Regions from separate parts of the Paraburkholderia strydomiana genome, predicted to be linked through region 2. Evidence: riboswitches for the same ligand, from Rfam matches in the RefSeq annotation. Region 2 holds a riboswitch; each other region holds the start of a gene.
What was found. Region 2 has a riboswitch for cobalamin ahead of cobA (uroporphyrinogen-III C-methyltransferase). Riboswitches for the same ligand answer to the same signal wherever they lie in the genome.
Positions count from the first base shown of each region.

Region 1: linked by a shared signal. The riboswitch ahead of J2W46_RS13925 (TonB-dependent receptor plug domain-containing protein) and the one ahead of cobA (uroporphyrinogen-III C-methyltransferase) in region 2 are both predicted to bind cobalamin.
Region 3: linked by a shared signal. The riboswitch ahead of cobG (precorrin-3B synthase) and the one ahead of cobA (uroporphyrinogen-III C-methyltransferase) in region 2 are both predicted to bind cobalamin.

Region 1 is NZ_JAVDVL010000004.1:328,759-333,991, forward strand. It holds gene J2W46_RS13900 (SIMPL domain-containing protein) at 1-363, opposite strand, end outside; gene J2W46_RS13905 (EVE domain-containing protein) at 567-1,025, opposite strand; RNA gene ssrS (6S RNA) at 1,108-1,289, opposite strand; gene J2W46_RS13915 (cell division protein ZapA) at 1,452-1,766, opposite strand; gene J2W46_RS13920 (ATPase) at 1,763-2,119, opposite strand; cobalamin riboswitch at 2,337-2,617, shown strand; gene J2W46_RS13925 (TonB-dependent receptor plug domain-containing protein) at 2,710-4,635, shown strand; gene J2W46_RS13930 (FecCD family ABC transporter permease) at 4,663-5,233, shown strand, end outside.
Region 2 is NZ_JAVDVL010000012.1:218,521-223,753, forward strand. It holds gene J2W46_RS27495 (cobyrinate a,c-diamide synthase) at 1-653, opposite strand, end outside; gene cobO (cob(I)yrinic acid a,c-diamide adenosyltransferase) at 656-1,258, opposite strand; gene J2W46_RS27505 (cobalamin biosynthesis protein) at 1,255-1,677, opposite strand; gene cobA (uroporphyrinogen-III C-methyltransferase) at 1,674-2,441, opposite strand; cobalamin riboswitch at 2,672-2,916, opposite strand; cobalamin riboswitch at 2,986-3,266, shown strand; gene cobW (cobalamin biosynthesis protein CobW) at 3,424-4,527, shown strand; gene cobN (cobaltochelatase subunit CobN) at 4,534-5,233, shown strand, end outside.
Region 3 is NZ_JAVDVL010000001.1:248,330-253,562, forward strand. It holds gene J2W46_RS01120 (cobalt-precorrin-6A reductase) at 1-430, opposite strand, end outside; gene J2W46_RS01125 (cobalt-precorrin-5B (C(1))-methyltransferase) at 427-1,515, opposite strand; gene cbiE (precorrin-6y C5,15-methyltransferase (decarboxylating) subunit CbiE) at 1,521-2,780, opposite strand; cobalamin riboswitch at 2,866-3,051, shown strand; gene cobG (precorrin-3B synthase) at 3,135-4,700, shown strand; gene J2W46_RS01140 (precorrin-8X methylmutase) at 4,710-5,233, shown strand, end outside.

The DNA of each region.
Region 1 (5,233 bases), on a different contig from region 2:
GACCTCCGTGCGGCCGCGCCATGCGGAGATACGGCCATCGCGATCGGTAGACGGGTAAATCGAGAACGAACCTGTGCGTGCGGTCACGCCACTCACGCCTTTGGCTTTTTGCAATGCCGAATCGGCACGCTGGTTCAGCGTTGAAGTAAGAGCCGACGGATCGCTCGCTTCCTGCTCGTAAAAGAGCGTGATTTCGACGACGTCTTGAGGCACTTCCGCGCTGGCCTGCGCGTTCAGCGACAGCACGCCGGCCGGTTGATAGGGCGCGACGCTCTGCGCGCGTGCCATAGCGGGCGTGAGCACGAGGGCTGCAGGCGCGGCGCAGACGAGCGCGAAAGCGAGTGCACGTGCGGTGTTTTTCATCTGTGTGGAACTCCTTGCTTGAACAGGATTGCGCACGATCCGGCAGGCGCGATGCAACGGCACGGCGCTGTGTGCGCCGTTGGTAGTCCGTTTGCAAGTGCGTTAGGCGCTTGTAACCTGAGCTTGGTTCCCCAATTTAACCGTGCGATGAGCATCGGTGAGCGACATCGTTCGTGGCGCCGTTGCAGCAAGCACCGGCGAACTCAGGCGAGTCGCTTCGTGATGAAGCGCCACTCGGCTTCGGTGACGGGCGTGATGGACAGACGGTTGCCTCTCGCCAGCACGCGCATGTCTTTCAGCTCGTCGTGCTCGCGCAATGCGGCGAGCGGAATCAACGGAACCTTCTTCTTGAAGACCACGTCGACGAGCAGCCAGCGCGGCGTTTCCTGCGACGACTTGGGATCGTAATAAGGACTCTTCTTGTCGAACTGAGTCGGGTCCGGGTAAGCGGTAGACGCTACCTCGGCGATCCCGGCGATGCCAGGCTCGGGACAACTCGAGTGATAGAACAGCACGCCGTCGCCGACCTGCATCGCGTCGCGCATGAAGTTGCGCGCCTGATAGTTGCGCACGCCGGTCCACGGCAACGTGCGGTGCGGTGCGTTGGCAAGATGGTCGATGCTTGCTTCGTCCGGTTCGGACTTCATTAGCCAGTAGCGCATGAATCGAAAGGAACGTTAAGGTTGGAAAAGCCGGAGCCCAAACAAAAACGGCACCGGACAGTAGTCCGATGCCGTTCCAAATAAGGTCCCCGCCTTGGCCGCTAGGCCGGCATCCTGAACCGGGGGTTCAGAATTGGTCGCAGTTAGCAGCACTTCGGGTACATCAGACAGAGTGACGCGCACGCCCGTGCTACAAATTTCCGCAACCGTGCACATGGCATTGGTTCAAGGAATATATGACCTTGGCGAACCAGGCAGGGAAGCTAAACCGATGAAGCTAAAACCATTCAGGTGAAACGTTTGCCGAGTGTGCTCGTGCATGCTCTCACGCGCTTTGCTCAGCTGCTACGTGTGCCACCTGGTTGAATCTGCAGCCGACCCGAAGACCGGCCACTTCTACTTCCAGACACGTTGCAAACTTGCTGCTTACTGCATGGTGTACTGCTCGATCACAGTACCCAGTTGTTCGTTCATTTGATGCATTGTACGCCTGATTTCTTCAGCGGGAAATGCTTCTCCGTGACGCACGCTCGATTGCAGCTTAAGCAGTTCCGATGCCAGCGACAGCGCAGCCATGACAGCAATACGATCCGTGCCGCGCACGTTGCTGTTATTGCGGATCTTCGACATTTCGGCGTCGACTCGTGCGACTGCTTCAAGCAGCGCGCCTTCCGTTTCCGGCGAGCAGGCGAGGCGATAGGGCACGCCGAGAATCGATACTTCGATCTGCTTGGTGGTCATGCATTTTCTCCATGGCGAGTGGCGTCGCTCTCCGCTTCGACTTCATGCTGAGCGGGCTCGAGCAGATCGAGCTGGTTGTCCGGCTCGTTGTGCCCGCGAGCGCGCGGCAATTTTTCGAGGATCGCATTGAGCCGCACTTGAGCGTCGTCGATCTTGGCCGACAGCGCGTCGCGCTCCGCTTGCAGTGCATCGCGTTCCTCGCGCACCATGGCAAGTTCCGTGCGCGTGGCTTCTGCCTCGGCGCGCGACTGGGCGAGCTGCTCTTCAAGCGCAACACGCGCTTCGTTGTGGCGCTGGCTGATCGCTATCAGCTTGCCGATATTCTGTGAGAGTGTTTCGAGTTCGGTGAGCATGTGCTGCGTCCTCTAAAGACCTCGCATTTTAGCGCGGAATGCCGCACGTTCCGACATTTGTCTCGTTTCGAGACGTAACAACACCGCTTTATGCAGGCTTTTTTCGACTGAAGATGAAAAAGTACTCGTGTGTCACAGATCGCGTCGGACAATACTCTGCTCCTGTCCGAATCATCGCTGTCGTGACCCGCATTCTTGACTGGCCCCGAGGCCGCTCATACACTGGCCGCACTCTGGTGCCCGCGCGCGCAATTCATTGCGCGTGCAGTTAAACGGGAAGCAGGGCGCGCCGTTCACCTGAACGCGCGAACCTGCGCTGCCCCCGCAACGGTAAGCGACCGCATTCGCTTTGCACTTCGTGCTTTGCAGTTCGCGTTTGCAGTTCGATCCCCATCGCGTGTTCCAGTTCAACATGCGAGTGTGCCACTGCGCGTCACGCGTGGGAAGGCGGGATCGAGCGTCGTCAGCCCGGATACCGGCCAGAGGGAGAGGCGCGCGCCCGCGAAATGAAGTCAAAAGCGCTCGCGCCTCGTTACGCGACGGCCTGCGGGGAAGCGGGCCGCGCACGCCATCCACGGGAAACTTCACTCATGCTGTCCCCTATCGCCCGCGCGGCGCTGCTCGCATTTGCAGGGCTGCCGCAGCTCGCGCATGCGCAAGCCGCCGACAGTTTGCCTGCGCCGTCGGTTGCAGTCGCACCTGTCGCACCAGTCGCTACGAGCGCTGTATCCGTCGCTATCGCCGAATCATCGCCTGCTGTTTTGTCGCCCGTCGTCGTCACCGCCGAGCGCGGACCTCAAGCGCTCGCCGACACGATTCCGCAAACGTCGCTATTCGATCAGCAGGACATTGCCGACACCACCGCAACCGATCTGCCGGGTCTGCTGCAACTCGCGCCCGGCGCGCAAATCTCGCGCACAGGTGGCCCCGGTTCGACAGCAAGCCTGTATTTGCGCGGCGCGTCGTCGACGCAATCGCTGATTCTCATCGACGGTGTGCGCGTCGATTCCGTGAGTCTCGGCACCGCGCAAATCGGGCAGATTCCGCTCGATCAGGTCGACCACGTCGAAGTAGTGAACGGCAACGTGTCGGCCTTGTATGGCTCGGGCGCGATCGGAGGCGTGGTCCAGGTGTTCACGAAAGACGGCGGCGATCATCCGCCGCGTTTCAATTTTTCCGTGGGCTACGGCAGCTACCACACGCAGACGCAACAGGTGGGCGCGAACGGCGCGTTGGATAAGGACGGCCGCACGACCTTCAACATCTCGCTCGCGCGTTCGAAAGACGACGGTTTTTCCGCGCTCAATCCTCGTGAGGCGCCGAACGCGAACCCCAATGCGAACGGCTATCTGAACGAGAGCATCTCCGCTTCGCTGCGCCATAAGTTCACCGACAACTGGGACGCGGGCGTCCGCTATCTGCAGTCGAACGGCAACAACAGCTACGACAATGCGTACGGCGAGCCGACCGATCTGAACAATCTGTACACGAAAGTGCGTCAGTTGTCCGCCTTCGCTAACGGCAAGCTAACGGACTGGTGGACCACGCACTTCATCGTTGCGCAGGGCGACGACCGCAGCGTGTCGAACACCAACGGTCTGTATAACGGCCGCTTCGACACCGACAATCGACAGTACACCTGGCAAAACGATTTCGCGCTGGCCGCGCAGCAGAAACTGCAGGTCGGCTACGAGCATCTGGACCAGAGTCTCGACTCCGATACGTTTGCCGCGCCCACTCGTCATGTCGACTCGGGCTTCGCCGGTTATACGGCACGCTTCGGGCGCAACCAGATCCAGGCCAACCTGCGGCGCGACCAGTACTCCGATTTCGGCGGAGCGAACAGTTACTATCTCGGCTATGGCTTCGACATCACGTCGCGCTGGAAGCTAAGCGCAAGCTATTCCAGTTCGTTTCGCGCGCCGAGCTTCGACGATCTGTACTATCCGCTGAGCGGTAGTCCGTCCATCCAGCCGGAGCGCAGTCATTCGATCGAAGCAGCGTTGCAGTACGCATCCAATGCGCTCGGTGTGATGCGTTTGAGTGCTTTCCAGACGCGTTATTCGAATCTGATCGACTATGAGCAGGTGACGCCGGGGATCTATCTGGCCGAAAACGTGGGCCATGCAAAAGTGCAAGGACTCGAAGGATCGTGGAGCGGACATGTAGGCAAGACCGACGTGCGCGCGTCGGTGACGCTGCAAAACCCGGTCGACCTCGACAACGATACCGACCTCGTGCGGCGAGCGCGGCGTTTCGCGTCGCTGACGGTGAATCGCAGTATCGCAGGATGGCGCGTGGGCGGTGAGTGGATCGTGAGCGGTCCGCGCGAAGACAGCAGCGGCAAGCTCGGCGGCTACGGTGTCGTCAACCTGGCTGCGCGCTACAACGTCACGAAGGCATGGTACGTGGCCGCGCAAATCCAGAATGTGTTCAACAAGGACTATGAAACGGCCTACTCGTATAACTCGCCGCGGCGCGGTGCCTATGTCACGGTCGGCTGGCAACAGCAGTGATGCCTGCGCCGTGCTGGGAACGCGCCGATGAGCCGTCATGAAGGTTCGATGCCCGCCACGCTTCACGCGATGACTGCGAAGCGCGCCGCCGCGATCTGGCTCGTACTTGCTGTCGCCGCGCTTGCCGTATTGATGGCGTCGCTCGCATTGGGCAGTGTGTCGCTCGCGCCCGCGCGCGTGATCGAGGCGCTTTCGCCGCTGCATGCGGGCGCGTCTGATGCGAACTCTGCCGATCTCGCCGGCGAGATCGTGCGCACGCTGCGTTTGCCTCGCGCGCTGGCCGGTTTTGCTTGCGGCGCATTGCTCGCATTGGCTGGCGCGCTGCTGCAGGTGTTGTTGCGCAATCCGCTCGCTGAGCCCTATGTATTAGGCGTATCGGGCGGCGCCGCAACTTTCGCGCTCGTCGCAATGATCGCCGGTTGCGCGTGGTGGCTCGTCGATGCGTCGGCATTCGCGGGCGCATTCGTGTCCATTCTCCTCGTGCTCGGCCTTGCGCGTCGCGAGTTGTGGCGCGGCGAACCGCAGGACACGTCGCCGCGCCTGCTTCTGACTGGCGCCGTCATCGCGGCAGGCTGGGGCGCGCTGATTACCTTGCTGC
Region 2 (5,233 bases):
GCGGGCGGCAGCCCGGCCAGCGCTGTATGACTGAGCGCATCGGCGGCGCGATCCAGACGCGCGTCGAGATCGTCGATTTCCGCGGCCTGATGCAAGCCGAGGTGGCGATCGGGCAATTCGATTTCGTCGCTGGCGGTAATGTGCCCGCACCAGTGCAGCGCTGGCGGCAATGCCTCTTCGAGCATCTGCGCGTGACGCGAGGAACCGACGCGGTTCGCGAGCACGCCATGAAACGGCACCTGAGGCCGGAAATTCGCGAGGCCGAACGCGACCGCGCCGAAGGTTTGCGCCATCGCCTTCGCCGATATCACCGCGAGTACCGGCACACCGAACTCGGTCGCCAGATCGGCGCTGCTCGGCGTGCCGTCGAAGAGGCCCATCACGCCTTCGATCAGGATCAGATCGGCTTCGTCCGCCGCCTGCGCGATAAGATTGCGGCAGGCGTCCTTGCCGACCATCCACAGATCCAGCGACAGCACGGGCGCGCCGCTTGCGCGCGCAAGGATCATCGGATCGAGAAAGTCGGGCCCGGTCTTGAACACGCGCACACGCCGTCCCAGTCGCCGATGGTAGCGCGCGAGGCCCGCAGTGATCGTGGTCTTGCCTTGACCCGACGCGGGCGCGCTGATAAAGAGCGCAGGGCAGGCGGACACGTTCAGAACTCCACGCCGCGCTGCGCTTTCACGCCTTGCTCGCGGTACGGATGCTTGACGATGCGCATTTCGGTGACGAGGTCGGCGGCTTCGATCAGCGCATCGGGCGCGTGGCGGCCGGTCACGACCACATGCAGCATCGCCGGACGCGCGTTGATGACGGACAGCACTTCGTCGAGCGGCAGATATTCGTACTTGAGCACGGTGTTCAGTTCGTCGAGGATGACCATCTGATAGTCGCCGCTTTCGATCATCCTGCGTGCTTCGTCCCAGCCTTTGCGTGCGGTGGCCATGTCGGCGTCGCGGTTCTGCGTGTTCCAGGTGTAGCCGTCGCCCATCGTCACGAAGTCACAGTTGGCAATAGCGCCGAGGAAGTCGCGCTCCGACGTATGCAGCGCGCCCTTGATGAACTGCACGACGCCAAGCCGCATGCCGTGGCCGAGCACACGCACAGCCATGCCGAAAGCGGCGGTTGTCTTGCCCTTGCCGGTGCCGGTGTTGACGATCAGCAGGCCCTTTTCGACGGTCGCGTTGGCCTGCTTTTTTTCGTGGCCTTCGCGCCGGCGTTCGGTCATGCGTTGATGCGATTCGGGATCGGTCTTCATGGAAGGTCCTGTGAGATGGTGGTGACACTGTGTGCTGGCGCTGGTGCGGTCGATGCGATCGCCACGGTGACACCAGCGTAAACGGTTTTGCGAGCGATCAGATGTGCGGTGCAACGGGCGGCCACCGCAAGCAGCGCGCACGGTTCGCATACGCCGTCCACGCCGAGATGCTCGCGCGCGGCAGCCGACGGTTCGTGAACGTCAATCGCGAGAATCTGCTCGCGGCTGAACACTTGCAGCGTGAACCCGTGACGCGCGCAGAACTCCAGCAGGCCCGGCTCGTCGGCTTTCGTTTCAATAGAGGCTACCGTTGCAATCTGTTCGAACGTGTGCGAACCGAGCGCGGCGCGCACCGCCGTTTCGATCTCGTCCGCCGATGTGTACAGGCGGCAACCGATGCCCACGCTAAGCGTTTTCATTTCGCGTCCGGCGAAGATGCCGCATCTGATGAGCTTGCCGCGGCGGCACGCGCGAGCGCGAGCGACGCCACGCCGCCTATCACCACGATCGCAGGCGAGCCGAGTCCCGCGCGCGCGACGGCATCGGCGAATTCACCAAGCGTCGAAAGCGCATGGCGTTGCTCGGGACGCGTAGCCGATTCGATCGCCGCACACGGCGTGTCGGCGCGCATGCCGGCTGCGAGCAATGCGCTGACGATATCCTTCAGCCGCCGCATGCCCATGTAGATGACGAGCGTCATGTGAGTGGCGGCGAGCGCGCCCCAGTCCGGCTCGCTGCTGCCCGCACCGTGGCCGGTCACGAAGATCACGCCTTGCGCGTGATCGCGGTGTGTAACCGGAATGCCGATAGCTGCGGGCGCCGCGATTCCGGCTGTGATACCGCTGATGATCTCCACCTCGATTCCGGCCGCATGCAGCGCCTGCTGCTCTTCGCCGCCTCTGCCGAATACGAACGGATCGCCGCCCTTGAGTCGCGCGACGCCGCGCCCAGCATGCAGATGATCGAGCATTTGCGCGACGATGCCTTCTTGCGGCGTCGACGGATGACCGCCGCGTTTGCCGACATAAACAATGGACGCGTCGGCGCGCGCGAATTGCAGCACGTCGGGATTGACGAGATCGTCGACGAGTATCACGTCGGCTTGTCCGAGGGCGCGCGTTGCCTTCAACGTCATCAGTTCGACGTCGCCGGGCCCTGCGCCGATCAGCCACGCGCGTGTCATCGCGCCTCGCTAACCGTGCACGGCAACGACGTTGCGCGCTCCGCCGGCGTACGCCATGCAGTGCGGCACGCGAACGGGCCCAGGTGATTGGAGATCGAAGTCATTCAAGCGGTGTCTTCACGCACGACGGCACGCGCGGGTGCGAACCCGGTTGCCAGATAGTGCTTCAGCGCCTTCACATCCGTCCCTCGCGGATTCCGGCTGCCGGCGGCGTGACGTCGAGAAACGCACGGTCGCCTCCGCATCTGGCCGGTATCCGGGCTGGCGGCCTCACGCGCTTTGCCTTCCCGCCCGCATTCATTCGAATGTATCGGACAGTGGCATCGAAAACGCATGCGCGGTGCAGCATGAACATTGCACCGCAGGTCGCTTACCGTTGCGGGGACAGCACAGGTTGAGCGCGGGAGCGCTGCCTGTTTCCCGTTTAACTGCACACGCGAATGCATGTGCGGGCACCAAACGCGCGCATACGATAGCACACGAGAAGCCCGTGCGATAAGCGCGCCGGGCCCGCGTTTCCTTGACGGCGCCAGACGGTCGGCCTAAACTCGCACGCACTTCTGGTGCTCGTGTGCGCGCTCGTGCGCATGCAGTTAAACGGGAAACAGGGCGCCCGCCTGTCACGGTTTGGGTCAACCTGTGCTGCCCCCGCAACGGTAAGCGAAAAGTGACGTCACGGCGGTTCGCGTGGCGTCGCAGTGCCGGCTTCGGTGTCCACGCGCAAGGCCGCGTGGGCATATCACCACTGGGCGAGAAATCACTCGTCCGGGAAGGGGAAGCGGCGCTTTCGCCAGCCCGGATACCGGCCGGAACACGAAGGGCGAACGCCGCGGGGATGCGGCGCTGCGCTCATGCCCTCACACCCGTTTTCTGCGTTTTTCCTGTTGTAGCAAGGCCGTCGTTCATGCCCGAGGCACGCGCTGAACCTCATGCGTGCGGACTACGCCGGCCGGCGCCTGCAACTCCTGGGATGGACCTCACGATGCAAACTCAAATGCGCAAGATCCCCGTCACCATCGTCACGGGCTTTCTCGGCAGCGGCAAAACCACTCTGTTGCGGCACATTCTTCAGCACGCGGGCGGCAAGCGCATCGCGGTGATCGTCAACGAGTTCGGCGAACTTGGAATCGACGGCGAAATCCTGAAGGGTTGCGGCATCGGTTGCGACGAGAATGGCGTCGAAACGGAAGGGCAATTGTATGAACTCGCGAACGGTTGCCTCTGCTGCACGGTGCAGGAGGAGTTCTTTCCGGTGATGGAAAAGCTCGTTGAGCGCCGTGAGCAGATCGACCATGTGCTGATCGAGACATCGGGTCTCGCGTTGCCGAAGCCTCTCGTACAGGCGTTCAACTGGCCGCAGATCAAAAACAGTTTCACCGTCGATGCGGTGATTACCGTGGTCGACGGTCCCGCTGCCGCGAGCGGCCAGTTCGCAGAAAACCCGCTCGCTGTCGATGCGCAGCGCAAAGCCGATCCGAATCTGGATCATGAATCGCCGCTGCACGAATTGTTCGAAGATCAGTTGGCTTCGGCCGATCTGGTGATTCTGAACAAAACAGATCTGCTCGATGAGGTTCGTCAGAATGCGGTCGAAGCCGTGATCCGCGAGGAGATTCCGCCGCAAGTGAAGGTCGTGCGCGCGCACATGGGGCAGCTCGATCTGCACACGCTGTTCGGACTCGAAGCCGCATCGGAAGAAACGATTCACTTGCGCCACGACCATCACGGTTCGGCGGACGACGCGGACCATCACCACGATGAATTCGATTCGGTAGTGGTGCATGCAAACGTGCTGTCGCGTGAAGCAGTAATCGCCGCACTGCAAACGCTTGTTCAGAGCAACACGATCTACCGTGTAAAGGGTTTCGCGGCGTTGCCGGGCGCAGCAATGCGTCTCGTGATTCAGGGCGTGGGCCGGCGCTTCGACAGCTATTTCGACCGGCGCTGGCAACCTGGCGAGGCGGGCGAAAGCCGCTTCGTGCTGATCGGTGAAGACCTCGATCAAGCCGCGCTGCAGCGCGCGTTCGACGCGGCGCTGGGCGTGTCGAACGCTCAGGTGCCGGGCGTCGCAGCGCAGCAGGCGTAAGCGCACATGCATCTTCTGCGCACCACGCCGGGCGGTTTCGTCGACGATACGCAAGGCGTGATCCGTATCGATCAGCGGCCTGCGGATATCGTCGTGCTCAGTTCTGCGGACACCACGTTGTCGCTGCTGGCAAGCGTGTTTCCTCGTCTCGGCGACGGCTTTCCGAGCGTGCGCCTCGCGAACGTGACGTATCTGCGGCAACCGGCGTCGGTGGATTTCTACGTCGAAGATGTGCTGCAACACGCGCGCGTCGTCGTAGTCGATCATCTTGGCGGCGAAGCGTATTGGCCGTACGGTATCGAACAGGTCGTCGCGCTAGCGGAGCGCAAACAGCAAACGCTCGCGATGTTTTCGGGCGATCTGCAGGAAGATCCCAATCTGCTTGCGCGCAGCACCGCGGACGCGGATCTGTGCCATCAGTTGTGGCGTTATTTGCGGGAAGGCGGTCCCCAGAATGCCGAGGCGTTTCTGCGCTGCATCGCGCATCGCGCGCTCGGTTGGGGACACGAGCCTGCGCCGCCCCGCGCGTTGCCGGCCGCGTCGCTTTACCATCCACAACGCGACACGCCGACAATCGCCGACTGGCAAGCGCGCTGGCGGCACGATGCGCCCGTCGCGGCGATACTGTTCTACAAGGCGCATCTTCAGGCGGCCAACACAGCGGTGTTCGACGCGCTGATCGAAGCTCTCGACGCACAAGGCGTGA
Region 3 (5,233 bases), on a different contig from region 2:
GTGGCGGAATCTCGTCGAGATGCGAGAGCGGTTCGCGTCCGAGCGTGAAGAGCGGTCGCCTGAACGGCGCGAGCGCCATGGTGAGTTCGTCCCAGCCGTCGATCATGCGCCAGTCGTCGCCGGCGCGCGGCTGCCACGCCGGTCGACGCAGCACCCAGCACGGCACGCCCGCGTGACGAGCCGCATTCACAGCATTCGCACTGATCTGCGCCGCGTACGGATGCGTCGCATCGATCACGAGGCCGATCTCTTCATCTGCGATATATCGTGCCATGCCTTCGCTGCCGCCAAAGCCGCCGACCCGCACGCTGCATGGCAGATCGTCGGGCACCTTGCCGAGTCCCGCGAGACTGTACACGTCGACGGAAGTAAGTTGGCGGGCAATGCGTAAAGCGTCGCCGGTGCCGCCGAGCAGCAGAACCTTTGTCATCGCGCGACTCCGATCAGCTTGCCCGCGCGGTCGATCGCGAACATCTCCACGTTCACCTGCGGCGGCACGATTTCGCGTGCGACGGCAAGCGCGTGCGCACAGACAATGTCGCCGAGCGGCACCTGCTCCGCGTGCGCTAGCGCGACGGCTTGCTGACTCGTATTGGCCGCGCGGATCGCGGATTGCAACGCGTCGTCGGCGCCCTGTTCGGCGGCCCATGCGGCGAGCCGTTCAAGATCGATGCTCGAGTTGCGGCTATGCAGATCGAGATGGCCCGCCGCGAGCTTGCTCAGCTTGCCGAAACCGCCGCAAATACTCAGGCGCTCGACCGGCGCGCGCTTCATATGCTTGAGCACCGCGCCGACGAAGTCGCCCATTTCGATCAGCGCGATATCGGGTAATGCGTAGTGCGAGCGCATCGCGTCTTCGCTCGCGTTACCTGTACACGCGGCGAGATGCATATAGCCGTTAGCGCGCGCAACGTCGATGCCCTGATGAATCGACGCGATGTAGGCCGAGCACGAAAACGGCCGCACGATGCCGGTCGTGCCCAATATCGACAGGCCGCCCACAATCCCGAGCCGCGGGTTCATCGTTTTGAGCGCGAGCGCTTCGCCGTCCTCAACGCCGATCGTCACTTCGAAACCGCCGCCATAGGCATGCTCGGCAGCGAGTTCTGCAAGATGCTCGCTCATCATTTTGCGCGGCACCGGGTTGATCGCCGGTTCGCCGACGGCGAGCGTCAACCCCGCACGCGTCACCGTGCCCACGCCCGGCCCGGCGCGGAACACCACACCTGGCTCAGGGACCAGACGCACGCGCGCGAACACCACGGCGCCGTGCGTGACATCGGGATCGTCGCCGGCATCCTTGATCGTGCCCGCTTCGGCGCCGTCATCGGTCAACCGGCAGAAGACGAGCGGCATCGGCACATGCTGGCCCTTGGGCAACACGATTTCGGCCACCTCGCTGACCACACCCGCGAGCAGCAGACGCGCGGCCGCCAGCGACGTGGCGGTTGCACAACTGCCGGTCGTGTAGCCGCTGCGCAGCGGTGCGGGTTGTTCAGGCGTTTCGTCGCGCATGAGCGTCACGCCGATGAAGCAGCGTTGAGGTTATCGGCAACACTATGGACGCCGTTGGCAGCGCAACGCTTCACCGCATCGTACAAGGTGATCGGCAGCGCTTGCCGCCACGTATCGAAGCCACCGAGCGGCTGAGCGTCCGCAAGCGCGATTCGCGTGAGCGTGCCGCCATGTTTGTCACGCCATGCGGCGAGCGCCGCCTCGCCTTGCAGCGTGACCGCGTTCGCGACCAGCCGGCCGCCGTCGCGCAAATTGTCCCAGCACGTTTCGAGCACGCCGGGCACTGTTACGCCGCCGCCAATGAACACCGCGTGCGGCGCGGCTAACCCTTCGAGCGCTTGCGGCGCGCGGGCCGCTACGAGTTGCAAGCCCGGCACGCCCAACGCATCGCGATTGTGCTCGATGAAGCGCTGACGCTCCGCGTGCCCTTCGATGGCGATCGCCCGGCAAGTCGGATGCGCGCGCATCCACTCGATGCCGATCGAGCCGCTGCCCGCACCCACGTCCCACAACAATTCGCCGGGCGTCGGTGCAAGTCGCGCGAGCGTGATCGCTCGCACATCGCGTTTGGTGAGCTGGCCGTCGTGACGGAACGCGTCGTCGGGCAGGCCGCAGGTGAGCGGCAGGCGCGGCGCGCCTTCGGTGGCGCGGCATTCGAGCGCGACCAGGTTCAGCGCGGCGACATCGCCCGGGGACCATTGATCCGCGCGGCCGTCGATGCGCCGCTCGTCGTCGCCGCCAAGGTGTTCGAACACGGTCATCCGCGTTGCGCCGAAACCTCGCGCGCTCAGCAGGTCGGCAAGCGCGGCGGGTGTGCGCCCGTCCGCGCTGAGCACGAACACGCGTGCGCGGTCATGCAAATAAGCGTTCAGCGTGGGCAACGGCCGACCAACCACCGACACCGTGGCCACATCCTGCAACGGCCAGCCGAGCCGCGCCGCCGCGAGCGATAACGACGACGGCGCGGGCAACACGCGCAGTTCGCTGGGCGGCAACTGCCGAGCCAGCGTCGCGCCGACGCCGAACAGCATCGGATCGCCGCTCGCCAGCACGCAAACGGGGCCGCCGCGCTCGGCCAGAAGCGGCGCGAGATCGAATGGGCGCGGCCACTCGGCGCGGCGCGCGGCCAGCCGCGCGGGCAACATCGACAGATGACGTTCGCCGCCGTAAATCACCGACGCCTCGAGCAACGCACGCCGTGCGGGCCGCCCCAAACCGGCGAAGCCGTCGTCGCCAATGCCCACTATCGTCAGCCACGCCGACATGCACCCTTCCTCATTTTGTATCTCAAACAATGCACTGCGCCACGCCGGTCAAAGCGTCCAGCCTCGTTGTGCTATCCGAAAAAAGGCATAATACAGCCGCCGGTGCCCTTCGGGGCCTAACAGGGAACACAGCGGGAAGATTACCGCTGTGGCTGCCCCCGCAACTGTATGCAGCGAGTCCGCCTGCGCTTGGCGCCACTGGTTAAACCGGGAAGGCCGCAGCGGACGACGACCTGCCAGCCAGGAGACCTGCCGGCCAGACTGTTCGTGCCAGCCAACATCGGGCGGGGTGTACCGATGCCGCAGCAATGCCGTTTTGACCGCTTGCTCGGGCCGTCGCGCGACGCTAACCCGGTGTCCGTCTTGAATCCAGCTTCGCCCTCCACTGTCTTGCCCGACGCGGCATCTGCGCTGCGGCCCTCGGCGTGTCCGGGCCTGCTGCGGATCGTGGCGGCGCGCGACGGCGGTATTTGTCGGATCAAGCTGCCAGGCGGCGAATTGAGCGCGGCTCAAGCCGAAGCGATCGCCAACGCGAGCGCGCAGCATACGGCGGGTGTGATCGAACTGACGAATCGCGCGAATCTGCAATTGCGCGGTGTTCGGGCCGGCCATGAAGCTGCGCTGGTCGCCACGCTGATCGATGCGGGGCTCGGACCGAGCGCTGCAAGCGGCTCTGCAGGAGCGGGCGGTAGCGCGCCGACCGATTCCGTCGAAGACGATCACGATCACGGTCACGATCGCGATCGCGATCGAAACGCGCACGCACTCGATGCAGCCGCCGCTGACGACGTGCGCAACGTCATGATCAGCCCCACTGCCGGACGCGACCCATGCGCACTGTTCGACACCAGACCTCTGTGCACCGCCCTTCTCACGCTGCTGCAAAGTGAAGCGCGTTTCGCGGCACTATCGCCGAAATTCGCGTTATTGGTCGACGGCGGCGAGCGGCTCGCGAGAGTGGACCACCCGCATGACGTGTGGCTCGCGGCAGCACAAGATTCGGCCGGAGCGGTGCGCTTCGTGTTCGGGCTCGCGGGCTGCCCGACCGTGGATGCAAACGCGAGCGCAAACACGCACATCGGCGGGAAGTCACCATCATCAGGCAACGCTGCGAACTCGTCCGAAAGATTGCATGCGGATGCGACAGGCGCGTTGGCCTCGGTGCTGCCGTCGCAAGTTCCGGCGCTCGTGCGCGCGTTGCTGCATACGTTTCTCGATCTTGCCGCTGCCGACGCCACGCGTATGCGTCACCTGCTCGACACGCATTCGGCGGACGCGATATTGCAGCATGCGCAAACCTACGTGGATTTTCCATTGACACGCGACGCGACGCTCGCCGGCTGGCGTCGCAGCACGACCGCCGATGCCTCGCTGCGCCTCGGCGCACATGAGCAACGCGCCGCGGATACATGGCATGCCGGCGGTCAACCGCCGCTCGGCCGTATCGATGCGGCCACGCTGCACGGCCTCGCCGCGCTCGCGCAACAACATGGCGACGGCACGCTGCGCATCACGCCGTGGCAAAGCGTGCTGCTGCCCGATATCCGGACGCTCTCAGTGCCCGTTGTGCTTGCCGCGCTGAACGCGCTGGGCCTCGCATGCGATTGCGCCGAAGCCATCACACACCTGATCGCGTGCGCCGGTTCCACTGGCTGCGCGAAAAGCCTCGCGGATACCAAAGCCGACGCATTGAATCTCGCGAAGCGCCTGCCCGCCGGCGTCGACGTGCATTTGAGCGGATGCCCGCGCTCATGTGCTGCCGCGCATTGCGCGCCGTTTACGATGCTCGCCGCGGCGCCCGGCATGTATGACCTTTTTCGACGCGACCAGGGCCCCGGCTTCGGTCGATGCGTCGCGCGCCAACTGACAGTCGAACAGGCCGCCGAGACGATCGCGCGCCTTGTTCGAAGCGACACATGAGTGACACCGATGCTTGATTACATTCGCGACGGTCAGGAGATCTATCGCCAGTCTTTCGCGACGATCCGCGCCGAAGCCGACCTGTCGCGCATTCCTGCCGACCTCGAAAAACTCGCGGTGCGCGTGATCCACGCGTGCGGGATGGTCGATGTGATCGACGATCTCGCGTTCTCCGAACATGCCGGCACAGCAGGCCGCACGGCGCTCGCGCAAGGCGCGCCGATTCTCTGCGACGCCGGCATGGTCGCGCAAGGCATCACGCGCGCGCGGTTGCCGGCGAACAACGACGTGATCTGCACACTCACACATGAACGAGTGCCTGCACTCGCCCGCGAACTCGGCAATACGCGCTCGGCCGCCGCGCTCGAATTGTGGCGCCCGCATCTGGGCGGCAGCGTCGTCGTGATCGGCAATGCGCCGACTGCCCTCTTCCATCTGCTCGATATGCTCGACGCCGGTGCGCCGAAGCCCGCGCTGATTCTGGGCTTTCCGGTCGGCTTTGTCGGCGCAGCGGAATCGAAAGCGATGCTCGC